DNA from 2 places in the Undibacterium sp. Tian12W genome. Region 2 is predicted to be linked to the other one. Evidence: riboswitches for the same ligand, from Rfam matches in the RefSeq annotation. Region 2 holds a riboswitch; the other holds the start of a gene.
What was found. Region 2 has a riboswitch for cobalamin ahead of ACO0LI_RS11130 (TonB-dependent receptor domain-containing protein). Riboswitches for the same ligand answer to the same signal wherever they lie in the genome.
Positions count from the first base shown of each region.

Region 1: it holds a riboswitch for cobalamin, as region 2 does, so the genes downstream of both, ACO0LI_RS24060 (CoA-acylating methylmalonate-semialdehyde dehydrogenase) here and ACO0LI_RS11130 (TonB-dependent receptor domain-containing protein) in region 2, are expected to answer to the same signal.

Region 1 covers NZ_JBMPPK010000021.1:71,205-79,116, reverse strand. Annotated here, with positions in the region: gene ACO0LI_RS24085 (serine hydrolase domain-containing protein) at 1-262, shown strand, start outside; gene ACO0LI_RS24080 (hypothetical protein) at 407-1,183, opposite strand; gene ACO0LI_RS24075 (putative quinol monooxygenase) at 1,322-1,630, opposite strand; gene ACO0LI_RS24070 (hypothetical protein) at 1,693-2,175, opposite strand; gene ACO0LI_RS24065 (hypothetical protein) at 2,222-3,016, opposite strand; cobalamin riboswitch at 3,117-3,354, shown strand; gene ACO0LI_RS24060 (CoA-acylating methylmalonate-semialdehyde dehydrogenase) at 3,637-5,148, shown strand; gene ACO0LI_RS24055 (acyl-CoA dehydrogenase family protein) at 5,397-6,557, shown strand; gene ACO0LI_RS24050 (enoyl-CoA hydratase) at 6,554-7,345, shown strand; gene ACO0LI_RS24045 (enoyl-CoA hydratase/isomerase family protein) at 7,342-7,912, shown strand, end outside.
Region 2 covers NZ_JBMPPK010000007.1:239,908-247,819, reverse strand. Annotated here, with positions in the region: gene ACO0LI_RS11135 (FecCD family ABC transporter permease) at 1-948, opposite strand, end outside; gene ACO0LI_RS11130 (TonB-dependent receptor domain-containing protein) at 1,099-2,994, opposite strand; cobalamin riboswitch at 3,174-3,411, opposite strand; gene ACO0LI_RS11125 (PilZ domain-containing protein) at 3,517-3,861, opposite strand; gene ACO0LI_RS11120 (histidine phosphatase family protein) at 3,917-4,465, opposite strand; gene ACO0LI_RS11115 (adenosylcobinamide-GDP ribazoletransferase) at 4,467-5,234, opposite strand; gene cobT (nicotinate-nucleotide--dimethylbenzimidazole phosphoribosyltransferase) at 5,263-6,297, opposite strand; gene ACO0LI_RS11105 (diacylglycerol kinase) at 6,615-7,013, opposite strand; gene ACO0LI_RS11100 (IclR family transcriptional regulator) at 7,266-7,912, shown strand, end outside.

The DNA of each region.
Region 1 (7,912 bases), on a different contig from region 2:
TGAAACACAGCTCGCACGACTCGTCGGTTCATACACCAGCCCAGCGTTCAGTGTCGACATCAGGCGCACCGCCAAGGGCGGGCTGGAAGTCCAGGCCAAAGGCCAACCCAGTGCCGAGATTGTGGCTACCGATGTCAATAAATTCAAGCTCACCGTGGTTGATGCAAACCTGGAATTTGATGCACAAGGGCCGCTCGCAGAAAATGTTGTTTTGCGCCAGGGTGGGCAAGAAATAAAAATGCAGCGCGTCAGCGAGAAATAGGTTTGCACTGAAACTGCGCAAGATTGTTGAGGACGATTGTCGCGACGGATGATAAAGAGTATCGGAATTGTTATTAAAGTTAAAGCGGTGTCTTCAGTAACTGTCTGACATCGCTTTAAACTCATAAAAGACATTCAGTTTCAGCTAATCCAGTTTTTTTATTTCTCCCTGAGTGTCCAGGCCAAACGACACCAAGAGTTCCATTCGATCAGGGTGATGTTTTTGCAAGTAATCAATATTCCCATATCCTGCTGGTGCAGAAATATTCTGGATATTCATTTTATTCATTACACCGACTGTTGCAACCCATACCCGTTTGTAAAAGACAGGTTCATGCCCTAGCCTGGTTATATACTCATTCACATTTATTTTCTTAAAAAACTGCCGCTGTTCAGACAATAATAGATTGGAACCCTCATATCGTAATTTATCACTACCCAAATACGCTATTTGCTCCGCGGACGCTTTCCCAGCTAAAGAAAGCGCCAAATAGTCCTCATACTTTTTATTCATTTCCCTGATAGTCCATTGCTCCGCACTACCATGCCAGATAACCAATGCGGAAGGCCTGATTATTTTTGTTTTTGCTGCGGTAAATACATAGTTTGCGCATGAAGACATGCACAAACTAGGCACTTCGACCTCAATCTGATTGTCGTATACCCAATGTCCAAAGATGATGCCGAAGTGTGCATCACCTCCCTGGGAATTAATGTATAGGCGCTCTATTTTTTTATCCGCCGCAGCAGAAATAAAGTCATTGACCGTTTCATCAATAACACCAAAATAAAGACCAACATTATCTATAAAATAGAATTTTGCAGGCGTCCTGCTTTTTTCAGGTTTGGATTCATCAGCCATTGCACTAATTGATAATGCGGCCATTATCAGCGCAACCACGGTCTGTTTATATGTCTTCATGCAATTGGAATTCAAATTAATTTTTTGAGGTAAGTCTGTTTGGTGTCTCAATATATATCTCCTGCAGGAAGGCGATATTTCATCTTAAAGTACAGATTAAAATTATGAGTTCTAGCTATGTTAATACGATCGTCAAAATCAGGAATTCTTCACCCACATCGGCGTCAACGCCGTCACCTGCGGCGGGCCAGATAACAAAGGTTCGACATCGACCAGATAAGCAGCATAACTGGCTGTCTGCAAAAATGCCTGTGAGGCTTCTGCGCTGCTGTATTGCTGAAACGCACAGATCACGTCCGGATCAGCATTGTCAAAGCAATAGAAATAGGCCAGGTGGCCAGGATTAGCTGCAACAGCCGGGGCCATATGTTTTTCCCAGACAGCGCGCACTTCGTCGCGTTTTCTTGGCTGGGTTTTGTGTTTAATGATAACGGCAAAAGTGTTCATAGAGCTTTCAGTCCTGTGTTTGCATTAATTGTTTATATAAGGTACTCGCTAAAACTGTTGTGCTAAACCTCAGCAAGGATCACATATTTTCTAAATTCATTTTTCAGTGCCAATACATGAGCTGCAAATTGCGCTTCAGTATAGTTAACTTCATCCAGCCATCGCCAGTAGCTGACAGTCAACTCTCCATCATCAATGCCTATTGCAACATCAGGGTTTTCGAGATCAACGACCTGCACAGCACATAATCTCAACTGGCGCACGATTCGCTGAGGATTTGGCAGAGACTCCGCAACAATTTTTCTGGCGCAGATATCAAATGAGTTGTCTTGCCCATCAATTTCAACTATTTTTTTACTAACGATGACGATTTCCCCACCCTCTTCTTTTGCTCTTTCAAAGTAGTGCAAGAGCAGATTTGTTTGTGCTATTTTCTTGTGTGCCAACGAGAGCAACTTCAGTATCAGAGCAAGCTCAGCAATGATTTTTTCATGATCATCACTGGCCGCCAAAGTCAGGAGAGTTGCTGTATTCTTCAGTCTCATTAAAAATTCTCGTTTAAGCGCACCAAGCTGGCTGGAAGTAAAAGCCTTATTGAGGTTCAGGAGGAATCTGGTTCAAGGTGACAATTTTTCCTGCACTATCCAGACCAAATACAATAGGCTCGCCACCAGACTGTATGTTTGCAATCAGATTTCTCTTCAAATAATTTGCTGATGCATAGTCGAGGTTCGCTTCTACATTCTTTATACCCATTTTATTCATCAACTCTATCGTCGCAGTCCAGCCATCGACTTTATACCAAATCGGTTCCTGGCCTAGCCGGGTTATATATTCATCTATTCCTAATTGAGAAAATAATTCAGCTTGCATAAGCCTGATTTTTTTTGCGCTTTCATATTTGATTTGATTATTGGTTAAGAATTCCTTTTCACTTGAAGTCAAGGCATTGTCACCAGTCTTGGTCTTGGCAAGCAGAGCATCGTAATAAGCGATTCCTTCGCGAACATCTTTTTGCTCTATGCCTCCATGCCAGATTACCAGTGCTCCGCGCTCTATGATTTTTCTGTTTGCAGCGGGAAAGACATAGTTTGCACATGCAGACATGCACAGGGTCCGGACTCTTAAATCCAGGCCATGCTCACGAACCCAGTGCCCCAGTTTCAAAGCAGAAAAAATTTCTCCACCAGTCGAAAAAATGATCATGCTTTTCGCCTGAGTATCTTTATTCTTCTCAAGAAAATCATCAACGGACTTTCCATTTATTTGCCCAACAAAGATGAGCTCATTTTCTGAAGCATTTCCAGGCCCCGTTTTACCTGAAGCCTCCCAAGCTTCAGACACCAGGGCCCATGACAACAAGACACAAGCAAAAAGTAACCGCATTCAGCTCTCCATGTGATCAATATCAAAATAACAAAACCAATTTTAACTTCATCTTGAATTTTTTTCACCAATTAACGTTTACGTTAACGTCAATTCTTGTGCTATTCTAAAAATAACAGGTGCACACCCCAATCTCTTGGGCTGTGTTAAACGGGAAAGTGGTCGTCCTGGTCGCTGTCACTAGCAAGTGACGGTAGGTATCAAGACCCAAGCCCCTGCTGCCTCCGCAACGGTAAGCAAGTGCGGTTACATCATCCACGCCACTGGTCATGCATGACTGGGAAGGCGATGTAACAAGACTTGCAAGCCCGGATACCGGCCTGTTGATCGCTGAGAAAAACATTGCGGAAGGCGGTGTTTGGGATATGGCATGGCACGCCTGATGGCGGGCGGATGCTAGTCTTCAATACTGTTCTTTCACTGTTTTTCCAAGGTCTGGTCACGTACGGAAGGTGCGTGGCGGGTGTGCGTCCACACGGCGTATGCCCATGGTCAGGATGGTTGCTGCGGCAGGTTTCTGCAGGTGGCGGCTGTCTTGTTTTCAGGCATCAGTGCGGCTGTTGTTGCGGGCATGGCCCGCCGTCTGTCCGTGCGCAATCAAGAAAGTACAGGAAATCATCATGGCAACTCTTACCCAGGTTCCCAACGTCAAACTGCTCATCAACGGCGAACTGATAGACTCCAAATCCACGCAATGGCGCAATGTGATCAACCCGGCCACGCAACAGGTGCTGGCCCATGTGCCATTTACCACGCCAGATGAAATGCAGGCCGCAGTCGATGCTGCCAAGGCCGCGTTCAAGACCTGGCGCAAGACAGCGATAGGCACACGCGCCCGCATCTTTTTGAAATACCAGCAACTGATACGTGAAAACATGGCCGAGCTGGCAGCGTTGCTGACAGCCGAACAGGGCAAGACCCTGGCCGATGCTGAAGGCGATATCTTCCGTGGTTTGGAAGTGGTTGAGCATGCGGCAAATATCGGCAACCTGCAAATGGGCGAGATTGCCAATAACGTCGCCAGCGGTGTCGATACCTATACCCTGAACCAGCCGCTGGGCGTGTGCGCTGGCATCACCCCTTTCAACTTCCCGGCGATGATACCGCTGTGGATGTTCCCTATGGCGATTGCATGCGGTAATACCTTCATCCTGAAACCGTCCGAGCAAGACCCCATGGTCACCATGCGTCTGGCTGAACTGGCCATGCAGGCTGGCATACCGCCTGGCGTGCTGAATGTGGTGCATGGTGGCGAAGACATCGTCAATGCGATTTGCGACCACCCTGATATCAAGGCGGTGTCCTTCGTAGGCTCTACCCGCGTAGGTACGCATGTGTATAACCGCGCGACACTGGCGGGCAAACGTGCGCAATGCATGATGGGTGCCAAGAACCACGCCATCGTCCTGCCAGATGCAAATAAAGAACAAACCCTGAACAACCTTGCCGGTGCTGCCTTTGGTGCTGCTGGCCAGCGTTGCATGGCCTTGTCCGTGGTGATACTGGTTGGTGAAGCCAATCAATGGGTGCCAGACTTGCTGGACCGCGCCCGCAGCCTCAAGATCAATGCGGGTGCTGAAGCCAATACCGACATAGGCCCGGTCATTTCCTGCACCGCCAAAGAACGGGTAGAAAGCCTGATCGCGCAAGGTATTGCTGAAGGTGCGACACTGGTGCTGGATGGCCGCGCACCGCAAGTGCCAGGCTATGAACATGGCAACTTCGTTGGCCCTACTGTGTTCACCGGCGTCAAACCCGGCATGCGTGTGTATGAAGAAGAAATCTTTGGCCCGGTATTGTGCATCATGCAGGCAGATACGCTGGCCGACGCTATCGCCATCATCAACGCCAACCCTAACGGCAATGGCACGGCACTGTTCACCCAGTCTGGCGCTGCTGCACGTACCTTTGAAGAAGATATCGACGTAGGCCAGATCGGCATCAACGTGCCTATTCCTGTGCCTGTGCCGCTGTTTTCATTTACCGGTTCACGTGCATCCAAACTCGGTGACCTGGGACCTTATGGCAAGCAGGTCATACAGTTCTACACCCAGACCAAGACCATCACGGCACGCTGGTTTGATGACAGCGTCAGCGCTGGCAAGGTGAATACGACCATCTCGCTGAAATAAGGGGAGGCATCCTAGCCACGGTAGTTGGACAAGTGCAAGTGTGCATTTTTCCAGTTTCCTGGCTAGGCGTGACGACGACGCAGACTAGCGTCTGCTAGGAGGAACAACAACGGCAGGGAGCTGGAAAAGTGTGCAATTGCACTTGTAGCGCTCTCAGCATGTCACACCTTATTGAAAGCGAACAATGGTTAATACACTACTTCATCTATTGACTGCCAATAGCGGTCAACTACCGGGGCTAGGATAATATGGATTTCGAATTGAACGAAGACCAGCGCGCCTACCAGCAATCTGCCCGCAGCTTCGCCGCCCATGAAATGACGGCGCAAGCCGCGCATTGGGATGCCACTTCCCACTTCCCGCTGGACGTCATCGCCCATGCCGGGGAGCTGGGATTTTGCGGGCTGTATGTGCCAGAAGAACTGGGCGGGCTGGGACTGACGCGGCTGGATGCAGCCATCGTGTTTGAAGAGCTGGCCCGCGCCTGCCCTTCGACCACGGCTTATATCACGATACACAATATGGCGAGCTGGATGATAGCTAATTGGGGCACGCCAGAAGTGCAGCAAGAATGGGTGCCCAAACTGGCCGCTGGTAAAAAACTGGCTTCATATTGCCTGACCGAAGCTGGCTCGGGTTCTGACGCGGCATCACTACGCACCAGCGCCCGCCTCGATGGTGACAGCTATACCCTCAACGGTAGCAAAGCCTTTATCTCGGGCGCAGGTGCCACCAATATGCTGGTCGTCATGGCGCGCACGGGGGGTGATGGTGCAGGCGGTATCTCTGCCTTTGCCGTACCGGCAGATTTGCCCGGCATTAGCTATGGCAAGAAAGAAGACAAGATGGGCTGGAACAGCCAGCCCACCCGTACCGTCAATTTTGACCAGGTACGCATACCACGCAGCCACTTGCTGGGTGAAGAAGGCGAAGGCTTTCGCATTGCCATGCGTGGTCTGGACGGTGGCCGCATCAACATCGCCACCTGCTCCATCGGTGCGGCGCAGTCAGCACTCAATAGCGCGCAAGCGTATATGAATGAGCGCATGCAGTTCCAGAAAAAACTGTCTGACTTCCAGGTACTGCAATTCAAGCTGGCCGACATGCAAACCGAGCTGGTGGCTGCCCGCCAGATGGTGCGTCTCGCCGCCAGCAAGCTAGACAGCAAGGCAGACAATGCCTCAGTGTATTGCGCCATGGCCAAGCGCCTGGCAACCGACACTGGCTTTACCGTCTGCAATGAAGCCCTGCAAATCCACGGCGGTTATGGCTATATACGCGAATACCCGCTGGAGCGTTTCCTGCGCGATGTCAGGGTGCACCAGATACTCGAAGGCACGAATGAAATCATGCGCGTCATCGTCGCCCGCCACATGCTAAACCAACCCGCAAGCGAGGAATTTTTATGAGCAAGTACAGTAATTACACCAATCTACAATGCGAAATCATAGGCCACACTGCCCTGGTGACCCTGTCCAACCCGCCCGCCAATACCTGGACGGCTGCGGGTTTGCAGGCATTGACGCAACTCGTCAATGACCTCAATGCCGATGCAGATATCTACAGCCTCGTCATTACAGGCTCAGGCCAGAAATTCTTTTCAGCAGGCGCAGATTTGAAACTGTTTGCCGATGGTGACAAGGCCGTGGCGCTCGACATGGCACGCCGCTTTGGTGAAGCATTTGAAACCCTGAGCCGCTTCCGTGGTGTTTCCATCGCTGCCATCAATGGCTACGCCATGGGCGGTGGCCTGGAATGCGCGCTGGCCTGTGATTTGCGCATTGCCGAAACCCAGGCGCAGATGGCCTTGCCAGAAGCCGCAGTGGGCTTGCTGCCCTGCGCTGGCGGCACGCAAAATCTGGCCTGGCTGGTCGGCGAAGGCTGGGCCAAGCGCCTGATCTTGTGCGGTGAACGTGTCGATGCTGCCACTGCTCTGCGCATAGGCCTGGTAGAAGAAGTCGTCGCCACCGGCGGCGCACTGGAACACGCACTGGCGCTGGCCAAACAGGTAGGCAAGCAAAGCCCCAGCAGCGTCAAGGCATGCAAACAGCTGATACAAGGCGCACGCCAGCAACCGATGAATACCGTGCTGCCACAAGAACGCGAAGCCTTCCTGGCCCTGTTTGACACCGCCGATCAAAAAGAAGGCGTCACTGCCTTTTTGGAAAAGCGCCCACCCGTGTGGAGGAATGCATGAGCGACGCCCCAGTCCTGTTCCACACCCTGCCTGCCGCCAATGGCATGCAGCTAGGCGTGGCCACCCTCAATTCAGAAAAAACCCTGAACGCCCTGTCCAAGGAAATGGTGCAATTACTGGGCAAGCAATTGCAAGCCTGGAATGAAGATGACAGCATCGCCATGGTGGTCTTGCAAGCCGCTGGCGAGAAAGCATTTTGCGCAGGCGGCGACTTGCAAAACCTGTACGCCAGAATGCGTGAGCATCATGCCTCCGATAAAAAAGACGACCTGCTGGGTAATGCCTATGCCCTGGATTTTTTCGAGCAGGAATACCGCCTCGACTATCAAATCCATACTTACCGCAAACCCATATTATGCTGGGGCCATGGCATCGTCATGGGTGGTGGTATAGGCTTGATGGCCGGTGCCAGCCACCGCGTGGTCACAGAAAAATCCCGCCTCGCCATGCCTGAGATTGCGATTGGCCTGTTCCCCGACGTAGGCGGCACCTGGTTTTTGAACCGTATGCCGGGCAAGCTGGGTTTATTCCTGGCATTGACAGGTGCCAACATCAATGCCAGCGACG
Region 2 (7,912 bases):
TGTATCTGCCAACACCAGGAAACAGCCGCCAGCCAGCGTCGCAGCGGGTATCAGCAAACGATGATCAGGGCCCCAGGCGAAGCGGCAGATATGCGGCATGATGAGGCCAACAAAACCTATGCTGCCTGCATTGCTGACTGCACTCGCGGTCAACAAGGCGGAACTTAAAAACAGCAGTTGCCGCAAACGACCAATATTGACACCCAAGGTGCTGGCATTGTCGGCATACATGGCTGCGACATTAATCGAACGCGCATTGCGCATGACAAACATTAATATGGCACCAAGTATCAACCAGGGCAGATAACGTGACTGGGTATTCGACAGATCACCTATCATCCAGAACACCATGCCGCGCAAGCGGCTGTCTGGCGCGATCGACAGCATGAGAGTGATGATGGCACCACAACCAGTGGCGACGATGACACCAGTCAGCAACAGGATAGGTGCGCTGCCATCGGTACTACCCGCACCGCGCAAGTCGCGGTAAGCCAGGCCAAACAGCAACAGCGCAACGGTAATCGCACCGGCAAAGGCAGCCACATCCACGAGCCAGAATGCACCGAAAAACAAGATAGTCGCCAGCGCACCAACAGATGCGCCACCGGATATGCCGAGGACATACGGGTCAGCCAGCGGATTGCGCAATAGCGCCTGCATCATGACGCCAGCCAGTGCCAGCGTGGCACCGGTCACAAAACCGGTCAGCGCACGGCCCAGGCGTAAATCCAGCAGACTGCCGGGCAAAGTCGTTGGCGGGCCGCGCAGCAATTCCAGCAAGGCTTGCCATAACTCAGCAAAACTCAGGGATACCGAACCGCAGACGCAGGCAATCAATATGCTGCCTACAGCGGCAGTGAATAAAATAGGGAGAACCAGACCAGCACGTTGAGCGACCGCCATCCTGGAGGATTGCTTGCGCTGTCGTGCAGAAAAAAAAGACGCCATCATTGGTCTGGTCCAAAGGTAAAACAGGTTTTGATGTGCAGCGTCTTTAAAAAAACAGACCTGCACATCAGCTTATCAGCTTGCTGATGTGATGGGCGATGCAGCCATATCCGCCACACCGCATCACATCGCATCACATCAATGCCAGACTTATTTAAAGCCGTAGTTCACGCCAACAAATACATTGGAACCGGCTGTTGCATAATTTCTTGCCAGTTCATAGTCCTTGTTCAGGGCATTATTCCAGCGTGCCAGTACAGTCGTATTTTTTGCGACTTCATAGGTTGCGTACAGGTTCAGCAGGTTATAAGAGCCCAGCACTTTAGTATTAGCTGCATCGTCATAACGATCACCAGAGTAAATGGTTTCCACACCAACTTTTGCGTTTGCAAAAGAATATTCAGCTGCCAAGGTACCGTGCTGTTTGGCACGACGTGCCAGGCGTTTGTTTGCCGTGTCGTCTTTCGGGTCCTGGATGTCGATAGAAGCGCGCAGTGTCAGGTCAGCAAAACGGGTCGTGCCGCCGATTGTCAAGCCAGACAAAGTTGCTTTATTAACATTTCTTGCGCAGCCATAAGCATATTCAGGCCCACTTGGGCAATACGGTTTATTTTGAGCATCGTTACCACCAACATACACCAGCAGGTCTGTAGCCTTGTTTTGATAATAGACAGCGCTAAACTGTGTACTACCTTGTTCAAAATACACGCCAATTTCTGCATTCTTTGCTTTTTCTGGCTTGTTAGTGGCTACGCCATAACCCTTGTAATACAACTCATTGTAAGTTGGTGCGCGGAAGCTTGTACCGTAACTGGCATTGACACGCAAGGCATCGCTTAAGCGATAGCCATACGCTACGCTACCTGTAGTATTGGAACCGTATTGTGAGCTACGGTCATTGCGTATGCTGGCACTGGCAAGGTGTGCATCTTGTTTGAACACATAAGAGGCAGCAAAAGAATTCGTTGTACGTTTCGTGCCATTGATGCCTGCCACGGGAATGCCTCCAGAAACAGAATCAACATTTTCTTCACGTGTTTCAGCGATCAGTTGCAATACATCTTTACCAATGCGGATGTCATTCTGGAAGCTCAGGCTATCCTGACGTGTATCGATCTGGCTCTTGCCGTAAGACGCGTCGGTATATCCCTTATCGGCAGATTTGGCATATTGCAGGGATGCAGACCAGTAATCGGTAAACTTACCACGGCCAAAGACAGCAATTGTTTCAAGCGTGGAGATACTGCGATCATCATAGCCAATGCCAGCGTCAAACTGCGCGTTACTACGGCTGTGCAAAACACTCGCGCCTAATTCATAACCCTTGCTGATTTCCCATACCAGACGGCCATTGAAGCTGTCCATCTTGTAACCGTCTTTATCAGGATTATAGGTAAATGTACCTGCGCCCGGTTTGCTGGCAGAAAAACCATCACTCTCTTCATGCGCAGCATTCAGGCTGAGGCTAAGGTTACTGGCAACAGAACCAGTAATGCCAGCCTGCAATTTACGCGTGCCGTAGCTACCCAAGCCAGCCGATACGGTAGGACTGATAACACCAGTACCCTTTTTAGTGAATATCTGAATAACACCACCCATGGCATCAGCACCATACAGGCTCGACAACGGGCCATACACGACTTCAATACGGTCGATCTGTGACAATGGAATCGAAGACCAAGTAGCGCCACCAGTAGTGGAGGAACCGATGCGTACGCCATCAATCAATACTACGTTTTGCGCATTGTTACCACCGCGCATGAAGACGGAAGCTGTCGTGCCAGGGCCACCATTGCGGGCGATTTCTATGCCACGTTGCTGTTGCAAAAGATCGACAACGGAAGCAGCGCCGGATTTGGCGATGTCTTCTGCAGTGATGACGACGTTATCAGCCAGTACATCTTTGGCGGCTTGTGTCTGACGGCCAGCGGTAATGACCACATTAGCAGTTGCGCCAGCAACATCAGTTTGCGCAAAAGCGATAGTGGATGGGAATGCAGCGGCAATAGCCAGGCCGAGGGCGAGCGGTTTGAATGCAGATGTCATGATAATTCAGAAAAAAATGGAGCAAGTGGCCGACGTCCCCGCAGGCTACTTTGAACAAAGCAATAAGGACAATTTAACGTCAGCAACAGGGCCACGCAGGCAGCCTGCACTGTCAGGATTTCACCATGCCTCAACAAGGCAATTGATGCGTTTCTGTTTAACGAAAGTTCCCCGTCCGTATTGCTTCACTTATTCTGGCCGGTATCCGGGCTGACAAGTATCACCATCTGACCTTCCCATGCACATAGCACAGTGGTATTGGAAAATGGCTGGCTGCGTGTGAACGACATAAGTCTTCTGAATTCGCAGCAACTTGTACACCGTTGCGGGGGCAGCACACTTTTGCAAGAGCTTAGTGTTTCCCGTTTAACCGCAGACATGAATATATCCGCGAGCACCAAAACCCCGCCATTCTATAGACAGATGGGGGTAGCCGCAAGTTTGGAAGGTTTAAAAACTGACGCAGCTCAGTTTATTAACTTATTGAAAACAAAGCAGATTTGCTCCAAGTCGGGCCAGAATTCAACTCAGATGGGCTGTCTTGGATATCCACGCAGTCACCAGTTCAGTATGCAATTCAGACATTTCTGAGAGTTGTATGCCCACGTGATAGACCTCGCCACTGAGGATGGCATGCCTGATTGTGCCTTTGCAACTGACCTTGTAAATCTGGGACTCCTGAAAAATGCCGGGGATTTCTATCAACATGGGGTAACTGCGTTGCGGTATCAGGTTTTCAGTCGTATGCAGGAGCACACCCTCGGCCGAGATATTGACCAGCTTGGCAAGAACCAGTTTGCCGTCAGGCAATTTAACACCTGCACGCCAGGTCACGGTAATGCGTGGGGATCTCCTGAGTTCTATCATGCGATGACCATGGGGAACATGGATACTTGTCAGTCTTGCGTAAATACTATCTGCATTAAGTATGAAATACCAGTATTTCCTGATATTCACCAAAGGCAAGACTGCGGTTTTGTGCACAGACCAGCCCTGCCAGTTCCCCTGCCCCCATACCTGCCCGCCAGACCAGCAACATGCGTATGACACCGGCGTGGGTAACAACAATGGCTTCAGGTATATTCAGTGCACGCATATCATTCAGCCAGTTTATTACGCGTTGTGCCAGGTCTATGGCGGATTCAACGCCACCGGGCTTGTAGCTGGCTGGAGCTGCAGCCCAGGCATCTATGTCGGTTCTTGGAATCGCATCCCAGGCTTGCATTTCCCATGCACCGAAATTGAGTTCTTGCAAGCGTTCATCAAATACAGGTTCTGTGTTCAACAAACTGGCCAGCCTGGCACAACGCTGCAAGGGGCTGGAAAATACTGGCAAAACTGTTTGCAACTGGCTGGACAATTTCTGCACTAGTGAAACACAGTCGGCATCAAAGACATCAACATCTGTCTGTCCATAGCACAAACCTTCCGCTATTCGCGGTTTGGTGTGCCGGAGAATATGCAGGCGCATATCAGGCCGCCTGAAAAGCCAGCAAACCCAGGTAGATAGCCACTTCGGCCACTTGCTGGGTAGCACCCAGACAATCACCGGTAAAGCCGCCTATCCTGCGCTGGAACATACGCGCCATACGCCAGGTCAGCAATAACACCAGGCAAAGGGCCAACAGCAACGAATACAATGGGAAGGGAAAGAAGTACAGCAGCGCTGCGCCCGGCAAAAGCACCGTCAGGCAGGCGACGAAAAATTCGCCATTACTCATCTCCTGTGCCAGCGGTTTGGCCTTGCCTTCATGCCGCGCATATTGCATGAGCCAGATCAGGCTGCATGAAGCCAGCCGCGAGAGGGGGTGTGCGAGCAGCAAGGCAGGTACTACTGTCGAGGCAGGCAAACTGATGAGCAAAGTCAGCTTCAGGGCCAGCATCAGTAAAATACCTATGGCACCATAGGCACCGACGCGCGAATCCTTCATGATTTCCAAGACGCGCTCTGGCGTCATGCCACCGCCAAAGCCATCGCAAACATCAGCAAAACCATCTTCATGAAAAGCGCCAGTCAGCAAGATGCCGGCAATAGTAGATAACACCGCTGCCACCGCATGTGACCACAATTGCGCAGCGGTTGCATAGACACTTGCACACACTGCCCCCACGATCCAGCCTGTTGCCGGGAAATAGCGTGAAGACTGGCGCAACCAGTCGGGCTCAAACCCTACCCACGCTGGTATAGGGATGCGGGTAAAGAACTGCAGGGCGATGAAGAATAAACGTAGTTGATGCAAACCAGCTCCTGCTATGAGAAAAATTATTTCAATCGCTGCTTTTTTCACTCACCTGCGCAGACGCAAAAGTCGCCATCTGGTTCAGAAAATTGACCGCAGCCAGTAGCATAGGATAAACCAGCGCGGCCCCAGTGCCCTCCCCCAGACGCAGGTCAAGCTGCAGCACAGGTTTGACCTGCAAGGCCTGCAACATGCGGGCATGACCACTCTCGTCAGACTGATGTGAAAACACACAGTAATCGAGTATTGCTGGCTGCATCCTGGCTGCCACCAGCAAGGCGCTGGTCACGATGAAGCCATCTATCAGCAAGACCATGCGGCGCTCTGCCGCCGCCAACATGGCACCGACCATGGTCGCAATTTCAAAACCGCCAAAGGTAGCCAGCACATCTGCAGGTTCTTCTACATTTACATGCAAGGCCACCGCAGCTTCAATGACAGCCTGTTTATGGCGTATGCCTTCTGCAGACAAACCTGTGCCTGCACCTACGCAATCCGCAACAGGAACACCCGTCAGCTTGTGCATGAGTGCAGCCGCAGCCGTGGTGTTGCCTATACCCATCTCGCCAAACCCCAGTACATTGCCGGACAAGCCAGCGACTAGCTCAGCACCATTTTGCATGGCAGCCTGGCATTGAATAGCAGTCATTGCCGGTTCTTTGGCAAAATTGCGTGTGCCATCGGCCACTTTCATGCTTAAGAGTTTTTCACGCGGGCCAAATTCATGATTGACGCCGGCATCCACCACATGCAGAGCGATGCCATTCTGCCTTGCAAAGACATTGATCGCTGCACCATTCGCCAGGAAATTCTCAACCATCTGCCAGGTCACGTCCTGAGGAAAAGCAGAAATACCCTCAGCCACAACGCCATGGTCACCAGCAAACACGATGATGGCAGGCTCACGCAATTCCGGCTGTGTGCTTTGCTGTATCAAACCTATTTGCGCCGCCAGATGCTCAAGACGGCCAAGACTGCCCAGAGGCTTGGTCTTGTTGTTGATGGCAGCAGCGAGCTGTGCTTCCAGTGCAGGATGGTTTGTCGCAGATATTTTTTTATTCATATACAGCATTCGAAGTAATGACGCACTTTTCCAATAACCGTGCTAAACGATCATTTATTAATGGCTAGCTATTCCATCGATTTTCTTATTTCGCATCCATACAAACTGCATCAAGCTAAAAGCAGAAATTGCCAGAGACAAAATCACCCACATGTTCAAGCCATCAATCAACAACATGAATGCGGCGGCGATCAGATATAGGAAAAAGTACGCGAGATGCAAGTATGCAACAGCTTTTTTATTCAAAAAATAAAACAAATCCAGCACTACCCTGATCGCAATCAATAGCAGTAATAGCATTGACAGTTGCGACATAATCAATAATAAAAACGGTCAAGCAAAATGACTACCCAAGTTGCCAGCGCTATCAACACTGTCAGCAAGACAGCGGCACTGCCAAAGTCCTTGGCGTTCTTGGACAAGGTATGGCGTTCCAGCGAGACGCGATCTACCACGGCTTCAATCGCTGAATTGATGAGCTCGACCACCAGTATCAACACCAGCACGGCTATCATCATCAACTTTTCAAAAGCAGACACTGGCAAAAACAGGGCGATGACAGCGCCGCTAACGACCATCACCAGCTCCTGACGGAAGGCATGTTCGTTTTTCCAGGCAGAGCGCAAGCCATCGATGGAGTACAGGATGGCCGAAAATATACGGCGCAGGCCACTTTTGCTTTTGAATTCACTGACAGCTTGTTCTTTTTCAGACATTTTTATTCCTTAAACCCACACTTGAATGGTATTGCAGATGAAGACCAGGCAGCTAGCCTCCACTTAGGTGGCGAATTTTACAGGACTCTAAGTCTGTAACAAGCAGATTTACTTATTGCAAATCAATTTTTTGTCTACCCGAAGCGTGCCTTACACACCATCTTGCTGCATATTTTGTATTTTGACGACGAAGCCGTGACGTGCATTTCACATTGTGGTATAACTTATATATTGCAGCGCACCAACCATAATATGAAAAACGACACGCCCGCCTCTGATAAAACGTCCATACAGGTCATAGAACGCATGGTGTCCTTGCTGGACGCCCTGTCGCGTTACCAGGACCCGGTCAGCCTCAAGGAACTGGCTATCGTCACAGGCTTGCACCCATCCACTGCCCACCGCATTCTCAATGATATGGTGCTTACCCGTTTTGTAGACAGAGCGGATACTGGTTCTTATCGCCTGGGGATGCGCCTGCTGGAATTGGGCAATATCGTCAAGAGCCGTCTGAATGTACGTGAGGCTGCACTGGAATTCATGCGTGCCCTGCACCGCCAGACCAACCAGACCATCAACCTGTCTGTGCGCCAGGGTGATGAAATTGTCTATATAGACCGGGCTTTCTCCGAGCGCTCAGGCATGCAGGTGGTGCGGGCTATCGGTGGCCGTGCCCCGCTGCATCTGACTTCAACAGGCAAACTCTTCCTGTCCCTGGATGAACCGAAGGCCATACGCGCTTATGCGACCCGCACCGGCCTCGCTGGTCATAATAAAAATTCGATTACTGATCTGGCCAAACTGGAAAAAGAATTGTCGGCTGTGCGTGAAAACGGCTATGCCAGGGACAATGAAGAACTGGAACTCGGCGTGCGCTGCATGGCGGCAGGCATCCATGA